DNA from 3 places in the Sporosarcina sp. SG10008 genome. Region 3 is predicted to be linked to each of the others. Evidence: riboswitches for the same ligand, from Rfam matches in the RefSeq annotation. Region 3 holds a riboswitch; each other region holds the start of a gene.
The links. Region 3 has a riboswitch for S-adenosylmethionine ahead of metA (homoserine O-succinyltransferase). Riboswitches for the same ligand answer to the same signal wherever they lie in the genome.

Region 1 (6,565 bases), 1.6 Mb from region 3:
TGAAAAGAACCCACCAATGGTAGTGGAGAGTGGGGAAGGAGCTTGGATTACAGATCATAATGGCAATCGTTATCTAGATGGAATGTCTGGACTATGGTGTGTGAATGTCGGTTATGGTCGTGAGGAGCTAGCGCAAGCTGCCTATGATCAGATGAAAAAGATGGCCTATGCACCGATGACCCAAAGTCATGAGCCTGCTATTCTGCTTGCAGAAAAGTTGAATGAAATGCTTGGTGGTGACTATAAAATATTTTACTCAAACAGCGGATCCGATGCGAACGAAGTAGCGTTTAAACTTGCGCGTCAATACCATCAGCAAAATGGGGAACCGTCACGCTACAAATTCATTTCCCGCTATCGTGCGTATCATGGGAGCTCCATGGGGGCACTGGCAGCAACAGGGCAAGCACTGCGGAAATACAAGTATGAGGCACTTGCACCGGGGTTCTTGCACATCGCCCCTCCGGACAATTACCGCAGACCTGCGGGACAGTCAATTGAGGAGTACAACATACAACGTGCCCAAGAGTTTGAAGAGAAAATCATTTGGGAACAGAAGGAAACAATCGCTGGGATTATTATGGAACCGCTTATTACAGGAGGCGGTATACTCATCCCACATCCAATCTACTTGGAAAAGGTTCAGGAAATCTGTACACGCCACGGTGTACTGCTAATTGTTGATGAAGTCATTTGTGGATTTGGCAGAACTGGGAAAGACTTTGGTCATCAGCATTTTAAGTTGAAACCGGACATTATTACGATGGCAAAGGGACTAACGAGCGCTTACTTGCCACTTTCGGTTACGGCTATTCGAAAAGATATTTATGAAAAGTTCGATACAGGAGAAGATAACAGTCATTTCCGCCATGTTAATACATTTGGCGGGAATCCTGCGGCTTGTGCAGTCGCGTTGAAGAATCTTGAAATCATTGAGAGAGAAAATCTTGTTGAACGGTCGACTGAGCTTGGCGAGCGCCTTCTAAAAGAGTTGGCTTGCTTATTGGATCATCCTTTTGTTGGCGATATTCGCGGGCTCGGATTCTTGTTAGGCATTGAACTTGTAGAGAACAAAGAAACGAAAGAACCTGCTGCAAACGCCCGTGTTGCGAAAATCATTGGCGAATGTAAGGCGAATGGACTTATTATTGGAAGGAACGGCGATACAGTTGCTGGCTATAACAATATTCTAGCGCTAAGCCCACCGCTGTCTTGTACCGATGAAGACGTGGACTTTATTATTGCGGTTATGAAGAAAGTGTTCAATGAAAATGCATGAGTTAGGATGAGATTTTTAATCTTGCTAAACCAAAAACGGAGAACCTCCAATTATAGGGGTCCTCAGTTTTTGGTTTTATTTTTTCTAAAGACCATTGAAACGCGCTTCTCGCTACGCTCTTTCATACGCTGAAAATTCTCGAGATGTTTCCAAATGGCGATTGCAAATAACAAAGTTGCTATTACGACTGGCCAGTATCCGTCTGCCAATACTGCCATCGCGATGAGCGTGACGTAGAGCATCAGCACACCAAACACGAGAAAGTCTGTTACTAGCGCTACGACGACAAATAATGCAAAACCAATGAGCCCGATCTGCCAGTCGATTGCAAGCAGTACACCAATTATTGTCGCTGTTCCTTTTCCGCCGTTAAAGTTCATATAAAATGGAAAGTTATGGCCAATAACGGCTGCGGCGGCTGTAAGAAATAAAAGTAAAGCCACAAAGGCTTCTGAAAATCCTGCGTTTTCTGCGAAATAGTGCACAAGTAAGACAGCTCCTGCACCTTTACTGATATCGATTACTGCAACTAATGCGCCGAACTTCTTCCCGAGAACAATGGTCGCATTCGAGGCACCGGCATTTTTCACACCGGTTTCTTTCAAGTTAACGCCGGATATTTTCTGCGCAACAACTGATCCATGCAGGCAACCAACTGCATATCCCCATAAGAGCACGCCTACAATCCATAACCACATATCAAGTTCCTCCTAAAATAACGGTAGTCTAAGTGTAACATTCCACATAGACACAAGTTTCAGAAATATTATTCGGTAAACTATTGACAAAGTATTGAGATATCTACTATACTATGTCACAAGATGGAAAACTGAATATCACAAACTCTTATCAAGAGCGGCGGAGGGAATAGGCCCTGCGATGCCCGGCAACCAGCAAGTGACTAACTTGCAAAGGTGCTACTTCCTACAGATTCGTGCGAACGGTCTGAAAGATAAGGGGAGGAATAAGCGAAAGCGTAACCCTCTTCTTAAGCGAAGGGGGTTATTTTTCATTCCAAAAATACCCCTAACGTCTCCGCCCATTACAATCACATCCATCTAAAAAAACTCTGGAGGTAATGACGATGACAAAACTTCAACCCGAAACACTTCTTCTGCACGGTGGACAAAAACCGGATCCTGTAACAGGTTCACGCGCAGTTCCAATTCATAGAACCTCATCTTTTGTATTCCGTGATACAGAACATGCTCAAAAACTATTTGCACTACAAGAAGCAGGCAACATCTATACACGAATTACAAATCCAACTGTTGCAGTTTTTGAAGAGCGTATTGCGCTTCTTGAAGGTGGTACGGCGGCAGTTGCATTCTCCTCAGGTATGGCAGCTATCGCTTTCTCTATCTTGAACGTAGCTGGTGCTGGAGATGAAATTGTCGCAGCAAGCAACTTATATGGCGGTACTTATAATTTATTCGCCGCTACACTTCCGCGCTACGGTATCAATGTAAAGTTTGTCGATGCAACAGATCCTGAAAACTTCCGTGCAGCAATTACAGATAAAACAAAAGCAATATTCGCAGAAACAATCGGTAACCCGAGTCTTCATGTACTCGATATTGAAGCGGTTGCGGACATTGCGCATGAAAACGGTCTACCGCTTCTTATTGATAGTACATTTGCTTCGCCATATGGTTCGAATCCTATCGAATTTGGTGCGGATGTTGTCATCCATTCCGCTACAAAATGGATTGGCGGACACGGTACCACGATCGGTGGAGTTGCTGTTGATGCGGGTACATTTGACTGGACGCAAGGGAGGTTTCCTGGCTTCACAGAGCCTGATGCGTCATATCATGGTCTCCGTTACGGAATTGATACAGCAGCGGCGGCATTTGCGACTAAACTACGCGTTCAACTATTGCGTGACTTCGGACCTTGCTTAGATCCAGATAGTGCATTTAATTTCCTCCAAGGACTTGAAACACTGCATTTGCGTGTGACAAGACATAATGAAAATGCCGTTAAAGTAGCGGAGTTCTTGAAAAAACATCCATCTGTCGAATGGGTAACATATACAGGCAACGAAGATCACCCATCTTATGACCTTGCGAAAAAGTACTTGAAAAACGGCTTCGGTTCCATTATTGTATTTGGTATTAAAGGTGGACGGGATGCAGGCCGGAACGTGATTGATAACGTCAAAATCTGGTCGCATGTTGCGAATGTTGGGGATGCAAAATCACTAATTATCCATCCAGCTTCAACGACGCATCAGCAGCTTGGGCCTGAGGACTTGAAAAAATCAGGTGTGACTGAAGAATTGATTAGACTATCGGTGGGCCTTGAATCCGCGGAAGATATTATTGCAGACCTTGCACAAGCAATCGAACTAGCGGTACCAGTAACAGTATAATTTTTTGGTGACAAGAAAGGGCGTGACAATCGTGGAGACGGGGATAGTGGAAATCGGGCATCTGGTATTGGAATCAGGAGTCGTCTTGGTAAATGTACAGCTTGCCTATGAAAGAACGGGCAGGTTGGATGCACCCCATGTACTTGTTTGTCATGCCTTGACAGGAAGTCACGTGACAGTTGGAACGGATGACTATCCGGGTTGGTGGAGCGGTCTTGTCGGCAAAGGAAAAAGTATCGATACAAATGAATTATCCGTTATCTCTTTTAACGCACTTGGCGGAAGTGACGGATCAACAGGACCGTTAACTGTAAATCCGGACACAGGCGAGCTGTATAGAAATTTATTTCCAGAAGTAACGATTCGAGATATGGTGCATGCAGAACGGAGAGCGCTGACGGTATTAGGTGTCAATCGATTAAGGGCGGTCATCGGGGGTTCGCTCGGTGGCATGCGTGTACTGGAATGGGGCATTATGTATCCCGAGGGTATGGATATTCTTTTCCCGATGGCGGTGACACCACAATCAACTAAAATTGGGAACATGGAATCTCCTTTTGGGAATAGCAGAAATGACATGGAGAGCTTCTACCCCTTAATCCGTGCCATGAATACGCATGACATCGGCCGTGGTCGAGGAGGCATTGAACTAGCTTCCCGCCTGATATCTGCAAAAGTGGTGGCGTTTGCGTTTACACACGATCCGATGTATCCGACGGATGAAATTCGAACGTTCGCCTATATGATTCCCAACTCTATATATTGTTTGGTCAATACAAAACATGGCTATGAAAGTTTTTTAACGGAATTTGAAAAATGGGGACTCATCATCAAACAGTCCATGGAGGTGGCGTTATGGCGTCAATCAAAGTCGCTCTACTTGGCTTCGGCACTGTAGGTGAAGGGATTTATAGGATTTTGAATGAAAGGAAAGAAGAGATTAAGCGGGAAATGGGCTGTACAATCGACATTGTTTCCATTTTGGTCCGGGATAAGGAGAAAGAACGTCTAGCGACACCTGGAACGAAGATAACGGATGACATTCAAGAAATCCTGTTAAATCCGGACATTGACCTCATATTTGAGGCGATTGTTGGAGAAGAACCCGCTTATACGTTTCTTTCGGATGCAATAGAAAAAGGTTTTCATATAATAACTGCGAATAAGACCATGTTTGCGAAACATGGTCCGGCGTTACTAAAACATGCGGAGTTCCGTGGAGTTTACGTTGGGTATGAAGCAACGACGGCGGGTGGCATACCGATTATCCGTACGGTGACAAACTTGTTACCGACAGACCGGGTGTTACGAATTAGAGGTATTTTGAATGGCACTTCCAACTTCATCTTAACGAAGATGCGGGAAGAGGGAATTCCATTTAAAGCCGCGCTTCACGAAGCACAGACGCTTGGCTATGCGGAAGCGGATCCGACGGACGATATAAGTGGCAAAGATGCCTTTCGGAAACTGATGATTTTGAGTGCACTTGCATTCGGTACGCAACCAAATTGGCAAGACGTTTCGGTTGTTGGAATCGACAAGATTACTATTGAAGATGTGGCGGATGCATCTAAGGCTAAGCTTCGTTATCGGCATGTCGCTGATATTTTGATTGACGAAAAGGGGACATTGCACGGAAGTGTTGGCCCGGTACTTATCGGAACTCATCATTCGCTATATGGTGTCGAAGGTGTGGACAACGCAATCATCGTTGAAACTGACTATCTCGGTGCCTTAACACTTGTCGGTCCGGGTGCAGGTATGTACCCAACGGCAAGCGCAATGGTCGGAGACTTCCTTCAAATGATTGGAAAACGTGAAAAGGTTCTTGTTAATAGTTAAGAAAAAGCGATTCCATTTATGGAATCGCTTTTTCTAGTTATTATTTTAATTTCATCAACTTTAATTCGGCTTTCAACGCTTTGAGCAACGCGACAACCATGAGCAGCATGACGAAAGAGAAGGGCAATGCAGCGATGATGATCGTGTTTTGCAAAGCGGTGAGGCCGTTGACAGATAGCAAAATGAGCGCAATTGTCGATTGGATAACGCCCCAAATGAGCTTCACATTATTCGGCGGTGTCAACGAACCATTCGTTGACTGCATGCCAAGGACAAATGTTGCTGAATCGGCTGAAGTAACGAAGAACGATACAATCAATAAAATTGCGAAGACTGATATCATGAACGACATTGGCATAACATTGAACATTTCGAAAATCGTCAGTTCTGTACTGGATTGCGTCAAGTCGACAAGCCCTTTTTTCTGGATATCAATCGCTGTCGTTCCAAACGCTGAGAACCAGAATGTAACCAGCAAAGTAGGTGCAGCAAGTACGCCAATCATGAACTCCCTGATTGTACGGCCTTTTGAAACACGGGCAATGAACATACTGACAAACGGTGCCCATGAAATCCACCATGCCCAGTAGAATATTGTCCAGTCGTCAAGCCATTTCCGGTCGGTAGAGTCCAATGGTGCTGTACCGAAACTCATTTGGACAAGGTTTGAAAAGTAGCCGCCAAATGAATCAGTGAACATATTGAAAATGAGTAATGTCGGTCCAAGAACGACGATAAATCCAAGCAGTGCAAGAGCAAGGACTAAATTTGTATTCGATAAATATTTTATGCCCTTACTTAATCCTGACCATGCAGATGCAACGAACAGGACCGTGACGATTGCGATGATGACAAATTGTGAAAAGATATTGATCTCAACACCAAATAAGTAGTTTAGGCCTGCATTAATTTGAACAGCGCCGAAGCCGAGTGATGTAGCAACGCCGAATGCTGTTGCGAAAACGGCGAGTACATCGACGAGAGTACCCCATGGTCCAACCATTTTTTCACCGAATATCGGCTTCAATGTTGCTGAAATTAATCCCGGTTCCCCTTTGCGGAACTGGAAG
Region 2 (6,565 bases), 870 kb from region 3:
TGAATCATTGCATGGTAATTTGGGAGTTTTCCGCAATAAATTAAGTCCGCTCCCGGTTTTGCATAGGAGAGCAGCTCTTTATTAATTAAACGATCATACAAGATGACATCCGCTTGTTGAATACATTTCATCCCTTTAACGGTGATTAAATCAACATCTCCAGGTCCAGCTCCAACTATAAATACTTTTCCCATTCTCATCTCTCCTCTCACCGCTCAGTTCTACAATAAAATCATCGTTATGAATGAATCTCTTCTTTTTGCATTCCTGCAATTAATACTTCGATCACTTCCGGTCGGCTAAATGTCGATGGCAGTTGTTCTCCCTTACGAAGCATTTCTCTCACTTTTGTTCCCGACAAGATCACATGGTGACTGGCATCATGCGGACATGTTTTTGGTGTTGCCATGTTACCGCACTTATTGCAGTAAAAGCTATGTTCGAAAAATAATAACGTAATCCCAAGTTCTCCAAGCGTAAAGTTGCTAAAGATTTTCTGAGCATCATACGTACCGTAATAATTACCAACACCCGCATGATCACGACCGACGATAAAGTGTGTACAACCAAAATTCTTTCGAACCATCGCATGAAAAACGGCTTCTCTTGGTCCGGCATAGCGCATTGCCGCTGTAAACACACCTAAAAACACATGCTCTTTCGCATAATATTTTTCTAGTAAGACTTCATAGCTTTCCAGGCGCACATCTGCTGGAATATCATCTGATTTCGTTTCACCTACAAGGGGATTCAAAAATAATCCATCTACAATTTCCAATGCAGTCTTTTGAATATATTCATGTGCCCTATGAACTGGGTTTCTCGTTTGGAAACCGACGACTGTTTCCCAGCCTAGCTCTTGGAATTTCCCTCTTGTTTCAATCGGGTCATATAGGTACTCCGAAAACTCATTCAGCGGCCTTCGCTGAATCAGTGTGATGGTTCCACCCAGGTAGACATTAGGGCGCTCAAACAACTTCTTGACGCCTGGGTGCTCACGGTCTGTCGTTTGATAGACTAGTTTAGCTTCTTTTTCCTTATCTGGTGTGAAAATATCCGATACTTCGAGAACACCATAGACAACTCCATCTCTCACCAATTTCACAAATTTCCCAACAGCGATACCTTGTGCGTTCACCTCTGTCGTTGGCAATGTAATCGGAATTGTCCAAGGTACTCCAGTAGATAATCTCATTGTTGTAACAACAGAATTGTAGTCTACTTCTGTAAGAAATCCACTTAAAGGGCTATAAGCACCCGTACCAATCAAATCCAAGTCACTACTAGCAATTTCGTCTAATTCAACTGTTTCAGTTATTCCTTCGTATTGAAAACCAGGATTCCAGCGATTAATTAATGTACCACCATGCGGTTGACTCAAACTCATTTAAATTCCCCCATTTTCGTTAGCATTATGCAAGCCACACTCTGTCTTCGCCTGATTTGCCCAGCGCCCTGACCTCGACCCCGTCGTTGTATCCCCTTTGAATGTGCAGTGTGAACAACCGATACTGGGATAGCCTTGGTCATGGAGTGGATTATAAGGCAAATTATGTTTTTTTACATAATCCCAAATATCAATCCACGTCCAATGAATCAGCGGGCAAATTTTAACCGATTGAAAGGTTTCATCTTTGTTCACAAAGTTTGTCTGACTTCTTGATGGTGATTGTTCACGCCTAAGTCCTGATAACCAAGCGGTCGTACCGCTCATTGCTTCACGGAGTGGAATTACTTTCCTCATATGACAACAACGATCCGGCTGTCTTTCCCATAGTCGATCGCCATACTTGTCAGCTTGTTCCTCAACCGTTAAGCCGGGAGTCTTCATTTCAATTACAAGCTTTGGATAACGTTTCTTTACTTCATCGATTAAGGTATGCGTTTCTTGAAAATGAAATCCGGTTTCGAGAAAGACCACTTTAGCAGTTGGTTTTATTTGCGAGATTAAATCTATCATTACTATACCTTCAACCCCAAAACTACACGCATATACAAGTTCATCGTCGTATTCTCCGTAAGCCCATCGCAAGACGTTTAACGCACCTTTTGACTCGTCATCGATTGGAAAAACTTCACTAGTCTCAGCCCAAGATTTGTACGTCAACTTCGCCATACTAATCCCCCCTCTAAACTCAATAACTCTATTACATTATCTTTTTTTAAAAAAGGCGACTTTAATCTACTATTGATTAAAGTCGCCTCTAATTTTTTAGTCAGCGAATTGTTCGTATGTTCACGATTGTCCATTAGCTTCTTGATTTCCAGTCGGCATGTGATTAGCGTTTATACTAACTTTATTAATCCTATGTGTCAAGTAGGTTTAAATACATTCTATTCCTAAAACCCCAATATGTTACGCATTTAGTAATTTTTTTAGATATAGTTATTTTCTTTTAAATAAGAAACGATGGCTTTGACAGACTCTACAATATTTAATTGATTGGTATCAATGATTATTTCCGGGTTAACAGGTTCTTCATAAGGAGCATCAATTCCTGTAAAACCTTTAATTTCACCCAATCTTGCTTTCTTATAAAGCCCCTTCGGATCCCGTTCTTCACAAGTTTCTAAACTTGCCTTAACGTATATTTCGATAAACTCATCGGATTTGACAATTTCTCGCACCTGATCTCGATCTTCCTGATAAGGCGATATGAATGCTGTCAATGTGAATAAGCCAGCGTCGACCATTAGTTTTGAAACTTCACCGATTCTGCGAATATTTTCCGTCCGATCATTTGGACTAAACCCTAGATTCTTATTTAAACCGTGCCGGACATTATCTCCATCCAGTCGATAAGTATGAATGCCTTTCGCGTGTAACTTTGTTTCTAGCGCTACTGAAACTGTTGATTTCCCTGACCCTGATAGCCCAGTGAACCAAAGAATAGCACTCTTATGGCCCTTTAGTTCTTGACGTTTTTTTTTTGTTACCTCTGATTCATGCCAAACGATATTTGTAGACTCTGTCATTGTTTGCCCCCCTAAATCATTTGTTTCAGTTTAATTTTTATATACAAAAAAGACACCTTTTTCCGATTCAAATAATCGATTAGAAAGTTGCCTTTAGTTGTCTAATTAGCATGTATGAAATTGTTAAAATGATAAATGACTTACAACCTTTACAGTAAAGAAATAAAAAAACCACTTCTAAATAGAGCAAGAAGAGGTTAATAGAATCGAACACATATTACTCCTCTTATCTGCTAAACTTTCGTTTACTGGAATTGGCACAGTACTAAACAGTCTGTTGCCGAGGTTTCATCGGGCCAGTCCCTCAACCTCTCTAGATAAGATATAAACTATTAAGTTGAGACCAATACTACATTATCGAAAATTCAAAGTCAATGACTTATCAGAATTTATTTTCAATCATATCAGTTTAGTTGGAATTAAAGGCGATCTTCTTGCACATATAATAGGCACTTTAAACTACTTTTCAGTGCGCTAGGAAACATGTTAGTTAACTCTCACTTAACCTTTCGTTGTTCTCATCGGTTTTCTCTATTTCCTTTTCATAATTATTTTTCCAATTAACAAGAAAGATTCCTGCAAATATTAGTAATCCACCAAAAAGGATAGACCAGGTTAGTCTTTCATGGAGTAAAAACCATCCTGTGAGTACACCGAAGAATGGCGCTAAAAAAAGGAATGCACTAGTTCGTTCTTGATTACCTCTTTGGAGAAGATAAAACCAAATAGAAAACTGAATAATTGAGGCTGCAATGGTAAGCCATAACAAAATCAGGATAGATTGAGTAGTCATTTTAAAGAAAGTCTCTTCCAGTAGTAAGCTTCCCAGAAAGAGAATTAATCCACCAAAAAGCATTTGATAGGCTGTCATTACATACGTATCAAATTTGAAACCATGTATTTTTATCAATAGCGTAGCAATCGCCCATGAAACAGCCGACAAAAGCCCTAATATGGTACCGACTTTAAAGTCAAGATGTGAACCTAACGTGAGAAAAACCCCGATAAAACCTAACAGTACACCTATCCATTGCTGAATATGGTAACGCGATTTTAAAAAAAGCGTCCCAAAAACGACAACGAGTAAAGGATTCATAAACGTTAGGATAGACGTCTCTCCAGAAGTGATTGTACGCAGTGCCATAAATATACAGCCCATCACAAAAGCTGTTTGGAAAAGTCCAATTAGAACAATCCACACCCAGTCGATTGCTTTTACTGGATGTGGCTTGTTTAAGATTTTAACGATAGTTGCCATAATAATCCCTGCAAGCGTAAAACGCAGAGCGACTAATAGGAGTGGAGATGAATAGGCTAACCCTAACTTCCCTATTGTAAAAGAAGAACCCATTAGTCCAGTCGTCAAAATCACTAACAAGCAAAAACTGATTCGATTCATCCGATCCCCACCCCATTATTACTATAAAACGTTTAAAAGAAAATGCTGATCAATTGATTTCACTTTAAGTTTTCAAAGAATACACGGATAACGTCGGCTCCGCCTAAGAAGGTCCCCAACGTTCCTCCCAAGTTAGTCAAAACGATTACCAACAAGACCCGTGTCACCTTATTTGCCCAAAAACCTTTAATCGTAAAAACATCTGCAGAAAGCGTTTCAAAGTCACCAACACTTGGGCGGCGAAAAAATGCTTGAACAATTCCTGAAACCCAACCGGCCGCTATCAGTGGATGCAAGGTAGTAATAGGGGCTGATACAAAGGCCGCTAAAATGGCCAGCGGGTGTCCAAGAGCCACCGCAGCACCAATAGCTGACAGGCTACCTGTCCATAAGACCCAGCTTAACGCTTGATCGAAACCGGCAGATGGATTTGCGATAAAGGTGTAGGCGATAATTGATAATAGAAGAATCGGAATTGCCCATCCGCTAATTTTTGGGATTTTTGATTTTGGTGGTGTTTGCGCTAATGCGACTAAATCATGGTCATTATAGATTTCTTTTGTAATCCCTGGAACATGTGCTGCACCAATGACTGCAACGACCTTTTTACCTGGTGCATCTTTGATTTTCTGTGCTAAATACTGGTCTCTCTCATCGATTAAGGGCGTCTTTAACCTTGGAAATGATTCCGTAAAGTCAGTTAGAACGGCATTTAGCGTGTCCTTTGATTTCATTTTCTCCAATTCTTCTTCAGAAATCGTCTCTTTGCTGAAGATACTATAAAAAACCGACATCAGAAGCTGACTTTTCCCCTTAAGTCCAATATTCCCCCAAATTCGGGAAAAAGTAATTTGGATATTACGGTCAGCCAGCACCAAATTTGCACCGACTTCTTTTGCTGATTCAATCCCCTGAATCATTTCCTGTCCAGGTTTAATATCAAATTGCTTTGCCAAACGATTTTGAAAGGAGGATATTGCCAGATTCATTAAGAGCAATGTAGCTTTCTTCTCTTTAATCACCTTGAAAATATCCGTTTCTTTCCACTTATTACTATCCATTATAGATTGAAACCTTTGTTCATCCAATTCAATGCATACTGAATCGGGTCTTTCCTTGTCGATTACCTCTTTTACTTGTTCTGCACTTTGCTTGGAAACATGGGCAGTTCCAATAAGTATTAGTTCTCTACCGTCTAATTCTATTCTCGTAATGTTAGTTTCTTGCATTGACAAACTTCCTTTATGAACTTATTTCTTCTGAGCAACCTTAAGCCAAGGTTTACTAAAAAGACGGTCTAGTTATTATAATGAATCAGTTTGAATGAAATTTCAATTATCTTTCATTATTAATATAATGAAAGTCACCCTCATGGATAATGACTATTAAATATGATACGTAAAGACCTCGGGCAATACCCTTTTTAAAAATTTCTGTGTTCGTTCTTCCTTTGGATTTACAAAGATTTCATGGGGTGCTCCTTCCTCTACTACGACTCCCCCATCCATAAATATTACTTTGTTAGCTACATCCTTCGCAAAACCCATTTCATGTGTGACAACTAACATAGTTGTTCCTTCTTTCGCGATATTCTTCATAACTGTCAAAACTTCCCCGACTAATTCTGGATCCAATGCAGAAGTTGGTTCGTCAAATAAAATAATGTCTGGATTCAAAGCAACTGCTCTTGCAATGCCTACCCTTTGCTGCTGCCCTCCCGATAATTCACTGGGATATGCATTGTATTTATCCGATAGCCCCACTTTATCCAACGCTTTTTTCCCTATCTCAACCGCTTCTGCTGTCGGGATTTTTCTTCCGATAATAAGTCCTTCTGTAACGTTTTCTAAAGCTGTTTTATTATTGAACAAATTATTGTTTTGAAATACAAAAGCGATTTTCTGTCTAATCTGATGGATTTGTTTTTTGGATGCTGTTTTTAAATTCACGTCTATATCCCCAAAAATAGCACGGCCTTGATCCGCTTTTTCTAAAAAATTGATACATCTCAGTAATGTTGTCTTACCTGATCCACTTGGCCCCAGTATAACAACAACATCGCCTTTATCTATTGTTACGTCAACACCTTTTAAGATTTCAGTTTTACCGAATGACTTATGGATATCTCTAATTTCTAACATGCTTCGGATCCCTCCTTTTCATACTTAAACGACTGACGGTTTATATTTA
Region 3 (6,565 bases):
TATGAAAGTTATGAAGTGAGACCGTATAGATTGATTGAGCGCTCATGAATAATCTTACTTGGGTTGGAAGTGAAAAGGACTTTGTCGATGAACGAGATGTACGATGGATTAATCGTGTAGCGGTTGGTAGATTTGGAGGTAATTCTTCAGCGGGACAAACCAAGAATGAAGATGGCTGCGTTATTTGGCAAAATGAGGATTGGGAATTAGCGGCTATTTTGGATGCACATAAAAGTGCTGAAAGTGCGGAACTTGTTGTACAAACACTCGGGCAGCATAAAGAAAAATTGGTAGAGATTTTAGATATGAAAGGTCCTCCACGATTTAAACGTTTGGAAATGAAGTTACTTGAAATTTTTCAATCTGAACAATTTTTGAATGAATGCAGATGTGCCATGGGAGAAACGGCTTGTCTTATCGTTGTCAGGAAAGCTAATTACGTTTGGTGGTTTTCGGTTGGAGATTGTTTAGTATATCTGTTCCATTCGGAATTAATTGCCCTAAATCAGTTTCAACTTAACCAAAGGCAATTCTTTGAATGGATTGGTCAAGTGAATACGTTTGAGCAAGCAGTACCATGCTACACGTCAGGGACAAGGGAAATGAGAAAAGGGAACAATCTTATTTTTTTGACGACTGATGGTTTAGTGGAATGCCCGGGGGAACCTTTTTTGGATCCGTCAGATCTCGTTGCCGTGCTGAATGAAAAAGAACTTGATAAAGGGATTTCGCAGTTATTGATGGAAATCGAAAGACAAAATGTACGAGACAGTACGACAATTATCGCATGGAATGTGGAAGTAGAAAAGGAAGGTAGCATCCCGAGCGATTATCTCGGATGAAGGAAAAATGACGGGAGGAATTAGATATGGAAGCATCTGAATTAATTGAAATCAAAACCCTTTATTATAACTTAATTCTTGCATGGAATAATCGCGATGCTAAGAGCATGGCTGATCAATTTACAGAGCAAGGCGAATTGATTGGATTTGACGGAAGTCAAGAAATTGGGCGAAATACTATTTTTGCACATTTAGAACCGATATTTGCAGATCATCCAACACCTCCATTTATCAATGTCGTTAAAGATGTGTACTTTCTGAGTGCTGAAGTTGCGATGTTGCGTGCAATCGTCGGGATGATACCTCCGGGCGGAACAGAACTTGACCCAAATTTGAATGCTCATCAAACACTGATTGCAGTAAAAGAAAAGGATGGATGGAAAATAAAACTTTTCCAAAATACACCGGCCCAATTTCACGGAAGATCTGACTTGGTCGAGCGGATGACCAAAGAATTGAAGCGAGTATCTGATGTAGGCTGAAAAAAGTGCCCCGCACCAAGATAATACCAGTGCGGGGAGTGTTTTAGTTACTGTTCATGACAAAGGTAATCATTTTCTCTTCTTTTCATTTGAGTTCATTCGTTCGCGTTTTGGTTTCAGGGAACGGAGTTCAGCAAACTCGCGGGCTATTTCTTCATTCATGTCGCCCGGTTTTATTTTTTGGTTTTTCGGCGTTTGTGGTAAAGACCGTGCATTATTTCCGCCAGTTTTATTGTCATCTCTTCCCATAGTAACAACTCCTTTCATTTTTTCAGTGCCACGTTAATATGGCTTTCTAAAGAAATATTATTCAGCAGTTTTCATGCTGAATTAATGTGGAAATTAAAATAAAAATGTTTGTTTTGATTATTATCGTCAAAAAAGACGGTTTACAATAGTAGTTTTAATAGTATAATAGTAAATAATTGAATATTCTTATCAAGAGAAGCTGAGGGATATGGCCCTGTGAAGCTTCAGCAACCTCTGACTTAGTCAGGAAGGTGCTACCTCCAACAAGATTTTTTCTTGAGAGATAAGAACAGAGTGCCCAAATTAAACCCTCTTTTCTTGTCTTATAGAAAAGAGGGTTTTTTATATTGAATCATTTGATTCAAACCAAAGTGAAAAGGGAGAGACGACACATGCCGATTAATGTACCGAAACAATTACCAGCAGGAGAACTATTGAAGAAGGAAAAAATATTTGTGATGGATGAAGAACGCGCAACGTCCCAAGATATACGTCCTATGAACATCGCCATTTTAAACTTAATGCCTGAAAAAGAAAGAACAGAGTTGCAACTGCTACGTCTATTAGGGAATACACCACTACAAGTAAATGTTACATTTTTGAACACAGCAACTCATGATTCTAAAAACGTTAGTAAAACGCATTTAAACGCATTTTATACAACATTTGAACATGTGAAACATCGTCGTTTCGATGGACTGATTATTACGGGTGCCCCGATTGAGCATTTAGAATTTGAAGACGTTAATTACTGGAAAGAAATAACGGAGATTATGGAATGGTCAAAAGAAAATGTAACCTCTGTTTTACATATTTGTTGGGGTGCCCAAGCAGCACTCTATCATCATTATGGAATCCGGAAATTTGAATTGCCGAAAAAATGCTCAGGCGTTTTTACGCATCGACTATCCGACCCAACGATTAACCTTGCACGTGGCTTTAATGACGAATTTAAAGCGCCACATTCACGTTATACATCCGTTTCAACAGAGGAAATAAAAAATGATCCCCGTCTACACTTGCTTGCCAAATCAGAGGAAGCAGGGGCATTCATCGTCATTTCTAAAGATAACAAACATATTATGATCACAGGTCATTTGGAATACGATGCGGATACGTTGGCGGAGGAATATGCACGTGATTTGCAAAAAGGAGTTGGTATTGATATCCCGGAAAATTATTTTCCGAATGATGATCCAAGCAAAGAGCCGTTGAATACATGGCGTTCCCATACGCATCTACTCTTCTCCAACTGGCTAAATTATTATGTGTATCAAGAAACACCTTATGAATGGGAATAACTAGTTAATGACAAATGTATCAATTAAACCACGTCTGTAGATTAACCATTTATTTGCATAAAACACTGGTGAGTAGGGCTTGATGACCTTCATTTTCACTGCATTATTTTCGGCCCGCTTTCGACTAACTATTCATGACAGATTTACTGAGGGGTCCGAGTGTGGCTAGAAGTGACTCCGTCACTTCTAGCCACACTCTTTTTAGTAATACTATTGCGAATAGTTGCCTGTCGCGTTCCTACACTATTCAAGTGGAAAATGCAGTTGTTTTGGAAGAATAGAATAGATGACATTCTATGAAGGGTGTAAGTGCCCGAAGATGCAATTTCGGGCACTCTTGGACGATGTACAATGCGATCCTTTCTTACTTTTAGCAAAGATTATACATCTAATCATGTGATACCTTATAGCAAGTGCCACTTCTTTACTAAAAAAAGAAAAAACCATATAGAAAGCTTCAGCCGCCAAAATTGCATCTTTGGCGGCTTTTCTCCGACTTGGATGTCAGCTATTCTTTTATCAAAAAAAGCATAAGCACTACAAGTACTTTTGCATCCAGACATCCCGCTTATTGATATAGAAGTCATTCAATCCGAAGCAATCCAAAAATGCAACTATACAAGTAGCGCCCGGAAGGTAATTATGTTATTCACTGGTTAGTTTTGGTTAATCAACAGGTCTGCAATTAACCAAACCAGAAAATGACTGCTTACTATTTTGCAAAAAACTCTAGATTCCTGGCGTATAGGTGCTTTTTTAAAGAAAGTGGTTAATCATCAGACGTGACTCAATGACCCTTTTGTCGTGAATTGCATAAGCTAATACGACGAGGGGGTAAGTGAGATGGGGTTGTTTATTAACAAAAATGGGCACCCGGATGTTTTTAAAAATAATGCAGACGTTTTAGGGAGGAACCAAGAACACTATAAAATAGATCCGATAGCGGAATGGATGAAGGAACATAGGGAAGCGTCTCATTCGGTTGGTGAACAGTTCAATATCATGGAAACCTTACTAAAGCAACAGAAAAACACACAATCCAATCAATTGAAATCAATCCATAATCGTTTGAATGAAATCAAGGAAAGTGATTTCCGACATGAAAAGTTTGGAAAAGATGTTATGAAGTCTTTAAAAAAAGTAGAAACTAAAAACGAAATGTTACAACGTACGTTGATACATGAGCGAATAATGAATCGAGAATTCATCGGGAAAGTGAATGAGGTCAGCCAGTCAAATGAAGAAATTGTCAATAGTATAGAAATGCTGACTTCTGCAAATGAGGAAATTGTAGTCAAAATGAATGAACAATTAGATTATCAAAAGTTGTTGTCAGAGCAACTATTGAAACAAGAAGATATACAAAAAGACGTGATCAGCAGGCTGGACAACCAAGAAGGATTGCTAGGGAAAGTGATAAGGCAACTGGATTATCTACGCTCAGTCCTATACGAGCGAACCAACTTTTTATCAGAGAAAATAGAAGGTAGTTACAGCATGACGTCTTCGTATCTATCCAAATTATTGACCAGATCGGATCCAGTTTCGGCACGTTTTATGTTGAGCCAAAAGCAGGAAGAAAAAGAGGAGAACGTTGATTGAAAGGTATGGCTATTTAATGATGGAAAACATCATTACAATTAAGCAAGCCTCAAGTACAAATCATATACCTAGGAACTGCTTAATTGTCTTTTCAGTTATGGGCTTAGGGATTCAGCACATATTAGCCATCCTTGAATAGAATGTTAAGGACAACGGGATAATCGAATTGGAGGAGATTGGGTGACGAATCGGAATCGACAAAATCAAAACCAACATTGGCATGAACATTATCAGAACCCACAATACCGGAGGATTACAATAAATCAGGCGATGGCCATTGCATTAGAGCGGGTTCCAGGCCAGGTCGTAAAAGCGGAATTAGATTACGACGATGGAATGCTGGTATATGAAATTGACGTAAGAACGGCAGAAGGTCATAAGTATGAAGTTAAAATTGATGCGAATACAGGTGCAGTCCTCAGAGTGAAACTAGATTAATGAAACTATATGTGAAAAGCCACGAATGGTAACTGATACCATTCGCGGCTTTTCTTTTTTTGATGTTTAGGAAATTATGAAATCTCGTACTGTGGATAAGTTGTAACTTAGTGATTTTACGTCTAGACTCCAGCGCCTAGCCCCTGGAACTGTACGACATGGGTCATGCAACTATTGAAAAGGAAATCGTGATCCTAAGCTGCCTTCCTCTGTCGCTTCTAACCTATAGGTCCACCGGGAGGGATTGAACTACATCCCTCCTACTTGTTTGGGCTGGGCATGCGTTTGCGATTTAGTCCATGAAACAGATTAGAAACCCTTTTGCTACTATCACAACTCGAGATTGTTATTACTTTCCAAGGTCTTCGGATTCCATAATTGCATCGACTTTTGCAATTGCATCCGCTTCATCTTCACCATCCGCCGCAATTGTAATGGTAGTGCCTGAAGCTACTCCAAGTGACATAACACCTAAAATGGATTTCAGATTTACTTTTTTACCGACGTATTCCAGTGTAATATCCGATTTGAAAGAACTGACCGCACTAACGAGAGCGGATGTTGGACGGGCATGTAAACCAGCAGTACCTAAAATGGTGTATTGTTTTTCTATCAATGTGTATTCCTCCTAATTGTTAGTATCAATTACTGTATTATAAAAGTTGGTGACTGACTATGGAAGATTATGATTGATTATGAAAGGGATTTCAAGTAATATGAGTTTACAGCTAATTAGAGGTGGTGTTCATATGTTGACAAATGAACGATATGAATTGATTTTGAATTTATTGACTGAGAAAAAGACAGTTAAAATTCAAGAGTTAGTCGATGCGACATCCGCGTCAGAGTCAACAATTCGCAGGGATTTGAACGATCTCGAAGACTTAAATAAATTGGATCGTATCCATGGAGGCGCTACAATAAGCGAGCGAATCACAAAAGAACTTAGTATTTCGGATAAAGCATCCAAAAACCTTCAAGAGAAGATTCAGCTTGCTACTTATGCCGCTTCTTTTGTCCAAGATGGGGATTGTATTTTTCTTGATGCAGGGACTACCACTTTGCAGATGATTCCTTATTTAAAGAATAAAAAAGTGACCGTTGTGACGAATGGATTGACACATGTTGATTCATTGATGGAATACGAAATAACGACTTATTTGACGGGTGGCTATATAAAATCCCGCACACGTGCCCTTGTGGGACCTCAAACAATCCAGACGCTTGGCGACTATCAGTTTGACAAATGCTTTCTTGGCGTCAACGGATTCCATTTGGAAATCGGCTATACAACGCCAGATCCAGAAGAAGCCGCTGTTAAAAGGCTTGCTTCTACACTCTCGAGAAAAACATATGTCGTGACGGATCATTCAAAATATAACAAAGTAAGTTTTGCTACTATTATGCCACTCGATAAAGCCGTATTGATAGTAAGTGATTTCGAAAAACAAGCTATCAACTTATTGGAGCAAAAAACAACAGTAAAGGTGGGGAAATCATGATTTATACGTGCACAATCACACCCTCGCTTGATTATACTACCTATTTACCCGAATTCAGGAGCGGTAAACTGAACCGTTCTAAAGATGTATATTACTATCCCGGGGGAAAGGGAATAAACGTGTCACGTGTGTTAAGCCGATTAGAAGTT

Region 1: it holds a riboswitch for S-adenosylmethionine, as region 3 does, so the genes downstream of both, ACGLYD_RS17805 (O-acetylhomoserine aminocarboxypropyltransferase/cysteine synthase family protein) here and metA (homoserine O-succinyltransferase) in region 3, are expected to answer to the same signal.
Region 2: it holds a riboswitch for S-adenosylmethionine, as region 3 does, so the genes downstream of both, cysC (adenylyl-sulfate kinase) here and metA (homoserine O-succinyltransferase) in region 3, are expected to answer to the same signal.

What each region holds. Positions count from the first base shown of each region.
Region 1 covers NZ_CP172607.1:3,797,704-3,804,268, reverse strand. The annotation lists gene ACGLYD_RS17815 (aspartate aminotransferase family protein) at 1-1,279, shown strand, start outside; gene ACGLYD_RS17810 (glycerol-3-phosphate acyltransferase) at 1,342-1,977, opposite strand; SAM riboswitch class I at 2,123-2,238, shown strand; gene ACGLYD_RS17805 (O-acetylhomoserine aminocarboxypropyltransferase/cysteine synthase family protein) at 2,364-3,653, shown strand; gene ACGLYD_RS17800 (hypothetical protein) at 3,685-4,551, shown strand; gene ACGLYD_RS17795 (homoserine dehydrogenase) at 4,509-5,495, shown strand; gene ACGLYD_RS17790 (BCCT family transporter) at 5,536-6,565, opposite strand, start outside.
Region 2 covers NZ_CP172607.1:1,559,700-1,566,264, reverse strand. The annotation lists gene cobA (uroporphyrinogen-III C-methyltransferase) at 1-194, opposite strand, end outside; gene sat (sulfate adenylyltransferase) at 239-1,387, opposite strand; gene ACGLYD_RS07440 (phosphoadenylyl-sulfate reductase) at 1,388-2,116, opposite strand; gene cysC (adenylyl-sulfate kinase) at 2,377-2,976, opposite strand; SAM riboswitch class I at 3,200-3,300, opposite strand; gene ACGLYD_RS07430 (DMT family transporter) at 3,467-4,375, opposite strand; gene ACGLYD_RS07425 (TraB/GumN family protein) at 4,435-5,604, opposite strand; gene ACGLYD_RS07420 (amino acid ABC transporter ATP-binding protein) at 5,761-6,516, opposite strand; gene ACGLYD_RS07415 (amino acid ABC transporter permease) at 6,541-6,565, opposite strand, start outside.
Region 3 covers NZ_CP172607.1:689,875-696,439, forward strand. The annotation lists gene ACGLYD_RS03475 (NUDIX hydrolase) at 1-48, shown strand, start outside; gene ACGLYD_RS03480 (protein phosphatase 2C domain-containing protein) at 45-842, shown strand; gene ACGLYD_RS03485 (SgcJ/EcaC family oxidoreductase) at 869-1,324, shown strand; gene ACGLYD_RS03490 (hypothetical protein) at 1,394-1,573, opposite strand; SAM riboswitch class I at 1,757-1,863, shown strand; gene metA (homoserine O-succinyltransferase) at 1,966-2,874, shown strand; gene ACGLYD_RS03500 (hypothetical protein) at 3,718-4,476, shown strand; gene ACGLYD_RS03505 (PepSY domain-containing protein) at 4,657-4,914, shown strand; gene ACGLYD_RS03510 (phosphocarrier protein HPr) at 5,264-5,530, opposite strand; gene ACGLYD_RS03515 (DeoR/GlpR family DNA-binding transcription regulator) at 5,664-6,416, shown strand; gene pfkB (1-phosphofructokinase) at 6,413-6,565, shown strand, end outside.